4 regions of the Janthinobacterium sp. GW823-FHT03B06 genome follow, and region 2 is predicted to be linked to each of the others. Evidence: predicted binding sites of a transcription regulator. Region 2 holds the regulator's gene; each other region holds the start of a gene.

Region 1 (3,500 bases), on a different contig from region 2:
TCCTTGAGCATATCGTCCATTAGAATCCCAAATCCGCAAGAAGGTCGTCTACATTATCCTGGTCCAGCGCCACCGACGGCACGGACGGGCCCTGCATCAGCGGCACCGGCTTTTGCGCCAGTTTCTCGCGCACCTCGGCCGGCGCGTTGTCGCGCAACAGCTGGGCCAGTTCGTTTTCCACGGTCTTGGTGATGTTGACCACTTTTTTGATCAGCTGGCCCGTGATGTCCTGGAAGTCCTGCGCCATCATGATTTCCAGCAAGCGCGCTTTTTCCGCTTCCGTCGCTTCGGCAACGGCTTGCGCGAACTGGCGCGAGTCGCCGGCCAGGGCCTTGAATTCTTCCAGGCTCAGCTTGCCGTCGAACAGCGCCGTCCAGCGGCCGTCCATGTCCTTGGCTTTCTTCGACAGTACATCCTGCGCCGGCATGCCTTCGTCGAGCGTGTTCAGGACCTTGTTGGCGGCCTGCTCGGTCAGGGTGGCGACGTATTCCAGGCGGTCCTGGGCGTCGACGATCTGCGACGACGCTTCCGTCAGCGCCTTGTCGTAGCCCAGTTCGCGCAGCGAATCGTGCAGCAGGCGCACGATGCCGCCCAGACGCTCGAACATCGGCTTGTCGGACTGGTCGACGGGATCGGCCGCGTCGCCAGACGCCTCGGCGCTGGCCACAGGCAGCGCTTCCGCCTCGGCGGCCACGGGCTCGGCGGCTGCCGGCACGGCGGCGTTGGCCGACACCGAGTCGAACAGCGCGTCGAAATCGTCCTCCGCAATCACGGCGGGAGCGGGCGCGGCGGCAGGCGCGGGCTGAGCCGCGGCCGCACTTTGCGCAGATACTTCATCGAATAATGCGTCGAAATCATCAGCGGCGTTGGTCATATCCCTGCTTCTCCATAATTTGTCAAAATTCCGCCTGAACTGTGCGTTTTACAGACTGATACCCACAATTTCTCGATTAAGATGATTTGAGGCAATACCGCTGCGATGGTGCGAGTGTAGCAGGGCGCCGCCCTGTTGGTAAATCTCAAAACGCGCTTCCTGGTGCAAAGCTGGCCTACAAGAGCTTTTCCACAAGGAAATATGTGTTCCAGCTGTTGTATTTTGAAATACTACCATTGGCGTGCGTGCAAGACCACGCACAGCAGAAGAAATCCTGCTTCCGGGCGTCTGCGCAACAGCGCCACATGGACATCGTTGCAGCTACACACGATCTTTCTGCCAATGTTGTCTATACTGAAGGTGCAGTTGTATTGATAATTATCAAGTCTTTGCATGAATACAATGCTGCCGCCGCGTCTACAATAAGAGGCGTTGCGCGCGCTCAGTCACCGCCAAAGGACCTGCCATGTATAAGAAAATTCTGATCGCCACCGATGGCTCCACCGTCTCCAACCTGACGGCCTGCGCCGGCGTTGCTTTTGCCGAACAGATGCACGCCGACATCCTTGCCTTGTATGTGGCGCCCGAATACCAGTACCCGGTGTACATCGAAATCATTCCGCCAAGCTATCCCAGCGAGGAGGAGTACCGCATCGCCATGCGCAAGGCCGGCGCCGACCACTGGCAGCCCATCCTCGACGCGGCCGCCAAGCGCGGCCTGGAAGCGACGGGCCTGACGGCCTTTTCCGACAGCCCGGCCCTGAAGATCGTGGAAGTGGCGCAATTGCAGCATTGCGATCTGATTTTCATGGGTTCGCATGGCCGCAGCGGCTGGGGGCAATTGCTGTTGGGCAGTGTGACCAATAAAGTGCTGTCGCATTCGAAATTGCCCGTGCTCGTGCATAGGCTGATCAAGGAACCCCCGTCCGAATAAGAGGTCACATGACCACCGGGGCCGCCGTTGCCGGCATATGCAGAAAAAGGCATAATGCGGCCGCCTCAGTTAAAATGACAACGTTTCTCGTTTCTCAACATTTGATTGTCCGGTGACGGACAGAGCAGATTTCACGCATCCAGATTGCCCGCCTATGATACGTATTGTAATTGCCGACGACCACACCATCATGCGAGAAGGCTTGAAGCGCATCCTTGACGGCGCGCCGGATATCGATATCGTGGGCGAAGCCATCGACGGCTTTGAAGTACTCAATCAGGTGCGCCAGGGCGGCTTCGACCTGCTGCTGCTCGACCTGTCAATGCCGGGCCGCAGCGGCGTCGACCTGATCCGGCAAATCCGCAGCGAGGCGCCCAAGCTGGCCATCCTGATCCTCACCATGCACGAGGAAGAACAATATGCGGTGCGCGCCATCCGCGCCGGCGCACAAGGCTATCTGACCAAGGAAAGCGCTGGTACCCAGCTCGTGGGCGCCATTCACAAGGTGGCGTCGGGACGCCCCTACATCAGCGCCGAGGTGGCCGAGCAGCTCGTGCTCAACATCATGATGCCGAATGAAAGCTTGCTGCACAAACAGTTATCGGACCGCGAGTTCGAAGTCTTTTCCCTGCTGGTGGCGGGCAAGTCGATCACGGAAATCGCCAACAACCTGCACCTGAGCGTGAAGACGGTGAGTACGCACAAGACGCGCATCATGCAAAAAATGGGCATGAGTTCGCTGTCCGAAATGGTGCAGTACGCCGTGGCGCACCGCCTGCTCTCCCCCTTCAAGACGTAAGCCCGGCGGCGCGCGCCCGCGCGTCGACCGTAGGAACAATCCTACTCCCCCTACCGTAGCTCCTACTGCCATATTCAGCCACTGCTGATATTAATTGCATATGGTTGTTGGCATACTGAAACCAGTAATCAAGTTGCTGGGAAGTTATTTCATCACACAGCAAGTCGTCAGCGAATTGAGCTTTACCAGCCTGGACGCGCGCCGCCCTTTCCCTGCCCGCCGTCTGCGCACCCTGTCATTCAACTCTGAACTACCTGTCACCAGGAGATGAACATGCTGTCCACGCAAACGCCCGAAACCCGCGCCGCCGCCCCATCGCTGGCCCCCTCTTCCCCGATGGAAGCAGGGCGCCAGCGCCAGGGGCGGCTATGGTCGAACCTGAAGGAAGTATGCGATCTGCTGCATATCTCCAGCGCCTGCACCATCGCCGCCGACGAACTGCTGTTCCAGCACGTGCAATTCAAGACGGGCCAGCGCGTGCATACCATCGGCCAACCGTTCGACACCTTGTACATTGTCAATTCGGGCTTCCTGAAAACCGTGCTCATCGACGAATTCGGCAATGAACAAGTACTGAGCTTTCCCATGAAGGGCGACATGCTGGGCGTCGACGGCATCCACTCGCGCCACTACTCCTCGGAAGCGGTGGCCCTGTCCGACTGCGACCTGATCTTGTTGCCGTTCAAGAAGCTGACGGCGCTGGGACGTGTTCACCTGGAACTGGAAAACGTCATGTACGGCGTGATGAGCCGCGAACTGGTGCGCGAACAGGCGATGATCGGCATGCTGGGCGCCCTGAGCGCCGAGGCCCGCGTGGCGCGCTTCCTCGTCTCGCTGGCCGACCGCTTCGCGCAGATGGGCTATTCGAGCAAGCTGTTCAACCTGCGCATGAC
Region 2 (3,500 bases):
TTGTTCTACAGCCTGGCAACCTACGGCAACGCGGGCTGGCTGCGCGAGCAGGTGTGCAAATACATGTGCCCCTACGCGCGCTTCCAGAGCGCCATGTTCGACCAGGACACGCTGATCATCACCTACGATGCCAAGCGCGGCGAACCACGCGGCGCCATGAGCAAGAAGGCCGGCAACAACGACAAGCTGGGCGACTGCATCGATTGCACCCTGTGCGTGCAGGTGTGTCCGACCGGTATCGATATCCGCAACGGTCTGCAGTATGAATGCATCGGCTGCGCCGCCTGCGTCGATGCCTGCAATACGGTGATGGACAAGGTCGAGCGGCCGCGTGGCCTGATACGCTACAGCACCGACCATGCGATGGAAAACAACTTCAATTCGAAGCAGATCCGCCAGCGCGCCATGCGCCCGCGCGTGCTGATCTACACGTCCATCCTGGCCCTGATCATCATCGCCGTGTGTACGTCGCTGGCCCTGCGCACGCCCCTGAAGATGGACGTGATCCGCGACCGCGGTTCGATGGGACGCGAAGTGGAAGACGGCATGATCGAAAACGTCTACCGCCTGCAGATCATGAACACGTCCGAGCAAAGCCAGCATTTCAAAATCAGCGCATCCGGCTTGCCGGGTCTGACCTTGCTGACGCGCGACGAAGTGACCTTGCAGCCGACGGAAACGCTGGGCTGGCCGATCCGCCTGCGCGTGCCGCACGGCGTCGGCGAGAAGGGCTCGAACAAGATTGCGATCGAATTGCACTCGCTGGACGACCCGTCGCTGCATGTGCGCGAAAGCGCGGTGTTCATCGTGCCGCGGTGATGTTGATTTGGGGTCGGCCCCTCCGGGTCCGACCCCGTTATTTCGCCGTAGGGGTATCATCAATCATGCGTTAGGGTCACTTGATTTTCAACCCGGAAGCAAAAGCTGGGGGCGGACCCAAAGGGTCCGCCCCCAAGGAGAACACAATGTCCGACAGTCTGAAACTGCAACCTCCCGTTGCCCCGTGGTACAAACACCGCTGGCCATGGCTGCTGATGATCGGTCCCGGCCTGTCCGTGGTCGTCGGCAGCTTCATGGGCTATATCGCGTTTACGCAGCCCGATGCGCTGGTGGTGGGCGACTATTACAAGCAGGGCAAGGCGATCAACCAGGATTTGAAGCGCGACACGATCGCCAGCGACCTGGCCATGGATACGACCCTGTCGTATGACGTCGCTGCAGCGCGCCTGAGCGGCTCCGTGCACAGCTTCGGCAAGGCGTACCAGGGGCCTTTGCAGCTGCACCTGGCGCATGCGACCCTGCCGGAAAAGGATATCAAGCTGCTGGTGCAGCCCGATGCGGCCGGCAATTTTTCCGTGGCGCTGCCGATGCTCGAGCGCAGCCGCTGGCAAGTGCTGGTGGAAAACGACAAACGCGAGTGGCGCCTGTCCGGCATCTGGACCTGGCCCGTGCAACGCAGCATCGCGCTGCACGCGGATGAAGAGCTATAACGTACAGCGCCGGGAAAAAACCGTAGCGAGCGGCAGTGATTTGTGGCTGAGAAGCACAGCTGTGCTATAGCACAGCGAGCATCGCAGGCCGCAAAGCACGACGCGCAGTAGGTTTTGACGGTGCTGTTACTTGCAGACGTCGGTACCGGCCGTAATGGCTTTCAGCTTGGCCGGCTGCAAGATCTCGATCTCGCGGTTGGAGACGCGCAGCCAGCCTTCCTTCTTGAATTTCGACAATAAACGGCTGACGCTTTCGATGGTCAGGCCCAGGTAGTTGCCGATTTCCTCGCGCGACATGCGCAACTGAAATTTGCTGGCCGAATAGCCGCGCGCTTCATAGCGCGACGCCAGGTTGACGATAAAGGCGGCAAAACGCTGCGTCGCCTGCATGTTGCCCAGCAACAGCATGACACTTTGCTCGCGCGTGATTTCCTGGCTCATCATGCGGTGGAAATGGCGCAGCAGGGTCGGCATATTACCCAGCAATTGTTCCAGGCTGGAAAACGGGATTTCACACACTTCGCTGTCTTCCAGCGCCACCGCATTACAGTGGTGGCGGTCGGCGCTGATGGCGTCCATGCCCAGCAGTTCGCCCGCCATCTGGAAACCCGTCACCTGCTCTTCGCCGCCCGGATTGATCTGGTAGGTCTTGAAGTGGCCCAGACGGATCGCATACAGGTTCTGGAACGAGTCGCCGATGCGGAACAGCGAAGCGCCGCGCACGATCTTGCGGCGGCGGCCGATGATCTGGTCCAGTCTGTCCATGTCGCCCACGTCGAGGCCCATCGGCAGACACAATTGATGCATGCTGCAGGTCGAGCATCGCGCACGCAACGCTTCCACGGTCACTGTGGGCGAGGTTGGAGTGAGTAGCGCTTCAGTCATGTCGGTACCTTTTAGAAAATGCAACAACAAGTTTACTGCATACAGGGTTGCCGTGTGCCAATTTCACCGCAATTTCGCTGAATAAACGACGTTCCGACTTTAATTATATGGCAACATCGTCAAAAGCCCATGCGGAGAGGGCAATTTGCGTGGCGGCGCTTGCCAAGCTGGGGTATTGATAGGAAAATTCCTGACAGCATTATCTGCCGCCTGTGCCGCCCGGTACTGAAAAGGAAATCATGAAGCCTCTCGGCATCAAAGCAAAAGTCGCGCTGGCCACCAGCCTGACCTCGATCGCCATGATCGCGCTGGTCACCATGATCCAGGTGCAGCACATGCGCGACGATTTCACCAAGGTACTGTTGAGCCAGCAGTCGTCCCTGATCAGCCGCACCGCCGCCGAGCTCGACGACAAGCTGGGCATGCTGCTGCAGATCGTCACCCTGACGGCCCGGCAGCAGCCGCCAGAACTGATCACCCAGCCCGCCCAATTGCGCGAATACTATTCGCGCCGCTCGATGCTGGTGCTGTTCGACGACGTGCTGGTGCTCGACGCGCACGGCGCCGTCGTGGCCGACATGCCGGAAGTGGCGGGGCGCGCCGGCATCAACGTCGCCGAGCGCGAGTATTTCCAGACCGTGCTGCGCACGCGCCAGCCCATGATCACCGAGCCGATGCTGGGCAAATCGAGCGGCATGCCCATCGTGCAGATGGTCGCGCCCGTGCTGGGCGCCGATGGCCAGGTGGCCGGCGTGGTGATCGGCGTGCTGCGCCTGTACAAGGATAACCTGCTGGGGAGGTTGCGCTCGGAAAAGATCGGCAAGAGCGGCTATTACTTCGTCCTCACGCGCGGCGCCGTGCCGCGCTATGTGCTGCATCCCGACACCAGCCGTTTGCTGCAGCCGCGCCTGCCGAACGCCAACCTGACGACCACCCGGCTGCTGAAGGACGATGGCGAAGGCACCATGGTCAGCACCAACAGCCGCGGCATCACGGCCGTCAACAGCTTCAAGCGCCTGAAATCCGTAAATTGGCTGCTGGCCGCCTCGCTGCCCCTCGACGACGCCTTCGAACCGTTCGACGGCGTGCTGTACCGGTTGGTGCTGTGGAGCATCCTCGCCTCGC
Region 3 (3,500 bases), on a different contig from region 2:
GGCTCCAGCGGCTGTACCTGGCGGTAGCCTTCATGCAGGTTCTGGTCGAAGTCCAGCTGGCCCAGGCGCAGTTCGCGCACGGTATGGCCTGCGCTGCGGGCCGTGGCGGCGTAGGCCTCGGCCAGGGCGGCGCAGAAACTGTCGCTGGAGGGATGGCCGAGGAGAATTAAAATGCGCTTGGGTGTCGTCTTGGTCATGATGCAGGCTGTCCGTTAAAGAAGAGCTTGCATGCTAAAGCCTGCCCCTGGGGGCAGAGTCAAGCGCGCAGTGTCAGGCTGCCTGCAGTTGCTGGCGCGCCAGGCAGTCGCGGATTTCCGTGTCGATGTCGGCCAGCTGCGCGTCGAGCTGGCGCAGGCGGGCGATATCCTGCCGCACCTGCGCGCGCTTGGCGTCAATGTGCCGCGACAGGGCGGCCCAGTCCGTATCGTCGCCGGCCAGGACGGGCAGCAGTTCGGCCAGGCGGAAGCCCAGGACCTGCGCCTGGCGTATCAGTTTGACCTGCGCCAGGTCTTGCTGCGTGTAGACGCGATAGGCGCCGGAACGGCGCACGTCGCCCAGCAAGCCCAGCGCTTCATAGTGGCGCAAGGCCTTGGGCGAGGTGCCCGCCAGGCGGGCGATTTCTCCGATGTACATGCTTGTCCCTTGTTGAGCTGCGGCGCACGCAGTGTAGCGCAGGTGGCTTTTCAGGCGCTACCTTCCGCGCTGCCTCAGGAGGCTTTGCGCGGCGGGACTTTCTTCGCCGTGCACTCGGCGCAGGTGCCGTACAGCGACAGCGCGTGCTCGTGCAGCACGAAGCCCCGTTCGGCGGCGATCTCGTTCTGGCGCAGTTCGATGCCTTCGTCAACGAATTCATCGACCTTGCCGCATCCCGTGCAGACCAGGTGGTCGTGGTGCTGGCCTTCATTGAGTTCGAAGACGGCGTGGCCCGATTCGAAGTGCCGGCGAAACAGAATGCCGGCCTCGGCAAACTGCATCAGTACGCGGTAGATGGTGGCCAGGCCCACGTCGATCTTTTCGGCCAGCAAGAGTTTGTAGACATCGTCCGCACTCAGGTGCTTGATCGTGCCTTCCTGGAACAGCTGCAGAATCCGCAAGCGGGGGATGGTCACTTTCAAGCCCGATTCACGCAGTTCCCTCAATATATCCATGTCTCCCATTCCTTTTTGTAGTCGCTGAGCGAGGTAAGCCATTATATCGCAAATGATAATCATTACCATTCTCATGTGTGCACTGGAAATAGTATGCTGCAGGGGCCGGCGGCAATCCAGTGACATCGGCGCAAGTAACCATTGCGCGGCGCGCAACTTGTCTCAGCATTGCGCGGCTGGCTGGCCGCTGAAATAGGGGACCTTGCATCCGGTCACGCTGCATTGCCGCATTTTCTTGACTTGGGCAAAGGAAAAAATCCGTCTAGTGATGCCATCTAGCACTATTTGATGTGGATCAAAGTTTTTGTTGCACTGCACTCTTAGACTTCGCAGCGTTACTTAACGACAAAAAGAGGGAACTAGAATGAAAAAGTCCGCAACTGCAGCAGCAATCGTCCTGGCCGCCATCGGCGCCTTCGCCGGCAACGCAATGGCGCAGGAAAGCCCATGGCTGGTCCGTGCCCGCGCCGTGCACATCGATCCGGCCAACAAATCTGCTCCTGTTGGTGGCGTCGGCGCATCCGACCTTATTCACGTCAGCAGCAAGACGATTCCTGAAATCGATATTTCGTATTTCTTCACGCCTAACATCGCTGCCGAGCTGATCCTGACGTATCCGCAAAAGCATGACGTTACCTTGTCCGGCACGAAGATCGGTACTTTCAAGCATTTGCCGCCGACCCTGTCGCTGCAATATCATTTCATGCCTGAAAAACAGTTCAGCCCATACGTGGGTGCCGGCGTGAACTACACGAATATCTCGGATGTGAAATTGCTGAACGGCGCAGGCCGCCTGGAGCATGACAGCTGGGGCTACTCGCTGCAAGCCGGTGTCGACTACAAGCTGGACAAAAACTGGTCGCTGAACTTCGACATCAAGAAAGTACAGATCCGCAGCGACGTACTGGCCGGCGGCGCCAAGATCAGCGAAGTCAAAGTCGATCCTATCCTGATCGGCGTAGGCGTCGGCTACCGCTTCTAAATAGTGATGGCGCCCGCAAGGCGCGGACAATAAAAAAGGACGGCCTTGGCCGTCCTTTTTACGTTTGGTGCACGCCGTTTATTTTTTCAGCGTCTTTTCCAGCGCCAGCTGGTAGTCCGTCTTTTCGTAGCCGGCCAAATACTTGTTCGTCGCGTCGAGGAAGGCGCGCGAGCGGTAGGCCGCTTCCAGGTCCTTGACCCATGGTTTACCCTTGTCGGCCGTGCGGATGGCGACCAGGTTGATGTAGCTGTCCGAGATCTTTTCCACGCTCAGGGCCGAGGTCAGCTTCATGCCGGCGGCCAGGGCGAAGTTACCGTTCACAAAGGCGTAGTCGGCATCGGCCAGCGAACGTGGCAGCTGCGCCGCTTCCAGCGGCACCAGTTTCAGCTTCTTCGGGTTCTCCAGCACGTCGCGTTCGGACGCGCGCAGCGGATCAACGTTCGGTTTGAGCTTGATCCAGCCCATCTTGGCCAGCATCACCAGCGCGCGCGCCTGGTTGGTAGGATCGTTCGGCATGGTGATGGTGGCGCCGTTCTTGACTTCGGCCAGGGTTTTCTGCTTGCCGCCGTACAGGCCGATCGGCATGGTCGGCACGGTGATCAGGGCGCTCAATGGCAGCTTGTTATCGGTGGCGAACTTGGTCAGGTAGACGATGTGCTGGAACACGTTGGCGTCCAGCGACCCTTCGGCCAGCGCGTAGTTCGGCTGCACGTAGTCGTTGAATTCCACGATCTTGACCTTGTAGCCCTGTTTTTCCAAGATAGGCTTGATGCCCAGCTTCAGCTGGTCGGAATACGGGCCGGAGCTGGTGCCGATGACGAGTTCTTTCGGGTCCTTGGCATGGGCGGCGGTGGCGAAGGCCAGGCTGGCGGCGGCCAGGAGCAAATTACGGCGAAGGTGGTTCATGCAGGTCCTTGTTTCTGAATTTGAATTAACGTTTGTCGAGGCGCTTGGCGATGCGCGTGCCGGCGAACTGGATGGTTTGCACCAGCACGATCAGGATGGCCACGGTGGCGACCATGATGTCCGTCTCGAAGCGGTAGTAGCCGTAACGGATGGCCAGGTCGCCGATACCGCCGCCGCCCACCACGCCGGCCACGGCCGAATACGACAGGAAGCTGATCGACAGCACGGTCAGCGCCAGCACCAGGCCGGAGCGCGCTTCGACCAGCAGCACGCGGAAGATGATCTGCATTTCCGACGCGCCCATGGCGTGCGCCGCTTCGATCACGCCACGCGGCACTTCGCGCAGGTTCTGTTCCACCAGGCGCGCCAGGTAGGGAATGGCGGCGAACGACAGCGGCACGCTGGCCGCCAGCGGGCCGATCGAGGTGCCCGCGATGATGCGCGTAAACGGCGTCAGGGCGACG
Region 4 (3,500 bases), on a different contig from region 2:
CCAGGCGGCTACATGCAGGCGATCTTGCTGAAAAATAAATGAATAATCAGTTGCGCCCCTGCCTCAGCCGATCCGTAATGCCGGGCTCATCCCATGTCGGAAAAAAAAAGGGGTAAAACGACCGTTCACCCCCATGCTGTTCCATCAGGCCACCGTATTTGCGGATCTGGGCCCCCATGTAATCGAGGTCCAGCCGTAGCAGCACGGCCGGCGCCCCCACGCGCGTGCACTCGCGCTCGCCGCCGAAGTCCTGGAAACCCAGCATGCGCTTGTAAAACACCACGTGGCGCGGGTTGACTTCGATCACGTAATCCGTAAAGCCGTGAATATTGTGGGCATAGATATAAGAGATATGAATCAGCGCCGCAAACACGCGCTTGCTCACCCCCTTGTCGATGGCCAGGCGCGACGGTTCGCACAGGCGCCGGCCCTGCTCGCGCAGCACGTCGAGCTTGTCGCGGAAGTTTTCATCGGCGGGCAAGCCCGTCTCGTCATTGTCCAGGCACAAGGTCATGGTGCCGACGGTGGTGCCGGCCGTTTCCGCAAACAGTGTGATCTTATTGAGCGCATGGGCCGTGCCGGGATCGACGGCATAGCCGCGCCAGCCGTACATCTTGCGGATCAGCAAGCTGGCCGCTTCGCGCCGGCCACGCGAATTGGCCATGCGGATATGAAAGCGCTGCAGGTCGAGTTCATGCTCCATGGCCGGGTCGATCTGCCCCTCGCCTACCACCAGGTCGCTGAAAGTACCAGGCGTGTCGAAAGAAATAATGGGTTCATCTTCAAAGCTCATCTTGTCCTCACGTTCATCGGCAGCCGTCGAGACGGACTGAAGCCAATGCCTTGTGACAAGACAAAAACGGGAGAAGTTCCCACCTTTAGCTAAAAAAACAGAAGAAATCTGTCTTTAGATAGCAAAATAACACGCTGAAATTTGCCGAAAAGTACAAAATGACAAATATAAGTACTGTTTTGACACTGCCGAGGCCGCTGCTAAAAAAAGCTCTCCGGGATCAGTAAAACGTCGCCCGGCCGCATCATGACATTGGCGGAAATATCGCCCTCCTTCAGCAAATCGTCGAGCCGCACGGCCAGCTGCTGCTGGTTGCCTTCGCGCATGCGGATGATGCTGGCTTTGTTGCCGGCCGCGAAGTCGGTGATGCCCCCCACGGCGATGAGCACGTCCATCAGCGACATGCCCTGCCGGTACGGCAGCGCCTGCGGCTTGGCCGCCTCGCCGATCACCCGGATCTGCTCGCTATATGGCCCCGAGAAATTGGTGACGATGACCGTCACCACGGGCTGCTGGATGAACTTGCTCAAGGCTTGCTCGATGTCGCGCGCCAGCTGGGTCGACGTCTTGCCGCTGGCGGCCAGATCCTCGACCAGCGGCGTGGTGATCTTGCCGTCCGGCCGCACGGCCACCGTCAGCGACACTTCCGGATTGCGCCAGACGATGATGTTGACGGAGTCGCCCGGACCGATCAGGTAATCGTGCATGGGAGCGCTGTCGTCGGAAGGCGCCAGCGGATAGCGGGTGCGGCAAGCGCCCAGCAGGCTGGCGGCGCCGGCCAGGACCAGCGTATTGCAGAGAAATACACGGCGAAATGGATTCATGCGGAGCCTCTTCGAGTCGATGCGCGTCCATGGGCAGCCCCGCAGAACCAGCCTGGGCCGCGAACTTCCTATGATTATTAAAACCCGGCAAGTGAACCTTGAGGCGTATCAAGAAGCAATCATCTTGGGAAATCTTGCTCCGCAGCCGCCCTATACTTGCTTACTCAACAAGCAAGTATTTTTTGCAAGACGTCGTCGTTGTCCGCGCCGCCAGCCCATCTACCGTGCAGCACCGTCACCTGAAGGAAGCGACATGGAAGAATTGATACAGCAACTGCTTTCCGGCTTGAAAGGCATCTGGAAGTACCGCTGGCATGCGGTGCTGGTGGCGTGGCTGGTGGCCATCGGCGGCTTTATCAAGGTGATCACCCTGCCCGATGACTACCAGACGTCGGCGCGCGTGTTTGTCGATACGCAAACCATCCTCAAGCCGCTGATGGCCGGCATGACCAGCGTGCCGAACACGGAGCAGCAGGTGGCCATCATGAGCCGCACCCTGCTCAGCCGCCCGAACGTGGAGCGGGTCATGCGCATGGTCGACCTCGACCTGGACTCGAAGACCGTACGCGAGCACGAGGCCCAGCTGGACGAGTTGATGAGCCGCATCAAGATCACGGGCACCAATGCCTATGACATCTACACCATCAGCTACAGCGGACGCGATCCCAAGCTCGTGCGCGACGTCGTGCAAAGTCTGCTGACCATCTTTGTCGAAGGCAGTTTCCAGGGCAAAAAAGGCGATTCGCAGAAGGCGGTGCAATTCATCGACGAGCAGATCAAGAATTACGAGGACAAGCTGAGCGCGGCGGAAAACCTGGTGAAGGAATTCAAGATCCGCAACAACCTGCTGCTGCCACGCCAGGGCATCGACTATGGCAGCCAGTTGCTGATGTCGTCCGATAGCCTGAACAATGCCAAGCTGGAACTGGTCGAGGCGGAACAGGCGCGCAAGGCCATCCAGAGCCAGATCGAGGGCGACGAGCCCGTGCTCGACATGGAGCCGAACGCGGCGTCCATCACGAATCCCGAACTCGACGAACGCATCGCCTCGCTCAACAAGAACCTCGACAACCTGCGCATGCAATTTACGGAATTGCACCCCGATATCATCGCTTCGAAGCGGCTCATTGCCCAGCTGGAAGAACGCAAGATCGAGGAAAGCAAGCTGAAAACGGCGTCCGGCGACCCGGGCAAGAACTACAGCCCCATGCTGCAGCAATTGAAGGTGGCGCTGACGGACGCGGACGCCAAGGTGGCCGCCATCCGCGCCCGCGTGCAGGAATACACGGCGCGCAACGAACGGCTGCTGGCGCAGAGCAATGCCGTGCCCGAGGTGGAATCGCAGCTGGCGCAGCTCAACCGCGACTACATCATCAACAAGGAAAACTATGAAAAGCTGATCGGCCGGCGCGAAGCGGCCAAGCTGTCGGGCGAACTCAGTTCCACCACCGAAATGATGGCCTTCAAGATCATCGACCCGCCCACGGTGCAATATGCGCCCGTCGGCCCGAACCGCCCGCTGCTGTTCAGTGCGGCGCTGGGCGCGGCGCTGGTGGCCGGCGTCGCCACGGCCCTGCTGATCAGCCAGGTGCGCCCCACCTTCCTCAGCCCCTCGGAACTGCGCGACGCGACGGGCTTGAACGTGCTGGGCACGGTATCGATGAACTGGACGCCGCTGCAGCAGGTACGCCGCCGCCGCGCCCGCTATGGCTTCAGCGCCTGCCTGGGCAGCCTGTTTGTGCTGTATGGCGGGGTCATGACGGCCGCGCTGCTGAAATTCTAGAGCCACCAAGGGAGCGACGATGAGCAGCAAGGACAGCGGCAAGCAGGAACCCACGATCCTCGGCGTGGCCGAGGCCAGCGTGCCCTATGGCGTGGATGGC

The links. The regulator FNR, encoded in region 2, switches genes on or off when oxygen is low (the NO sensors DNR and NnrR bind a similar motif). The targets are predictions, from matches to a motif close to TTGATNNNNATCAA.
Region 1: AC1RBA_RS08755 (universal stress protein) is a predicted target of FNR. The motif match lies at 1,246-1,259, and genes of this name have one in related genera.
Region 3: AC1RBA_RS06320 (OmpW/AlkL family protein) is a predicted target of FNR. The motif match lies at 1,434-1,447, and genes of this name have one in related genera.
Region 4: AC1RBA_RS04310 (XrtA system polysaccharide chain length determinant) is a predicted target of FNR. The motif match lies at 1,716-1,729, and genes of this name have one in related genera.

What each region holds. Positions count from the first base shown of each region.
Region 1 is NZ_JBXAJE010000002.1:621,063-624,562, forward strand. It holds gene AC1RBA_RS08745 (chemotaxis protein CheA) at 1-20, opposite strand, end outside; gene AC1RBA_RS08750 (protein phosphatase CheZ) at 20-874, opposite strand; gene AC1RBA_RS08755 (universal stress protein) at 1,341-1,808, shown strand; gene AC1RBA_RS08760 (response regulator) at 1,963-2,607, shown strand; gene AC1RBA_RS08765 (Crp/Fnr family transcriptional regulator) at 2,944-3,500, shown strand, end outside.
Region 2 is NZ_JBXAJE010000003.1:724,178-727,677, reverse strand. It holds gene ccoG (cytochrome c oxidase accessory protein CcoG) at 1-819, shown strand, start outside; gene AC1RBA_RS14335 (FixH family protein) at 966-1,490, shown strand; gene fnr (fumarate/nitrate reduction transcriptional regulator Fnr) at 1,617-2,375, opposite strand; gene AC1RBA_RS14325 (response regulator) at 2,615-3,500, shown strand, end outside.
Region 3 is NZ_JBXAJE010000002.1:100,750-104,249, reverse strand. It holds gene AC1RBA_RS06335 (NAD(P)H-dependent oxidoreductase) at 1-197, opposite strand, end outside; gene AC1RBA_RS06330 (MerR family transcriptional regulator) at 271-633, opposite strand; gene fur (ferric iron uptake transcriptional regulator) at 708-1,148, opposite strand; gene AC1RBA_RS06320 (OmpW/AlkL family protein) at 1,513-2,130, shown strand; gene AC1RBA_RS06315 (MetQ/NlpA family ABC transporter substrate-binding protein) at 2,209-3,036, opposite strand; gene AC1RBA_RS06310 (methionine ABC transporter permease) at 3,062-3,500, opposite strand, start outside.
Region 4 is NZ_JBXAJE010000001.1:929,648-933,147, forward strand. It holds gene AC1RBA_RS04295 (S1 family peptidase) at 1-42, shown strand, start outside; gene AC1RBA_RS04300 (N-acyl amino acid synthase FeeM domain-containing protein) at 47-793, opposite strand; gene AC1RBA_RS04305 (XrtA/PEP-CTERM system exopolysaccharide export protein) at 994-1,617, opposite strand; gene AC1RBA_RS04310 (XrtA system polysaccharide chain length determinant) at 1,871-3,400, shown strand; gene AC1RBA_RS04315 (XrtA-associated tyrosine autokinase) at 3,420-3,500, shown strand, end outside.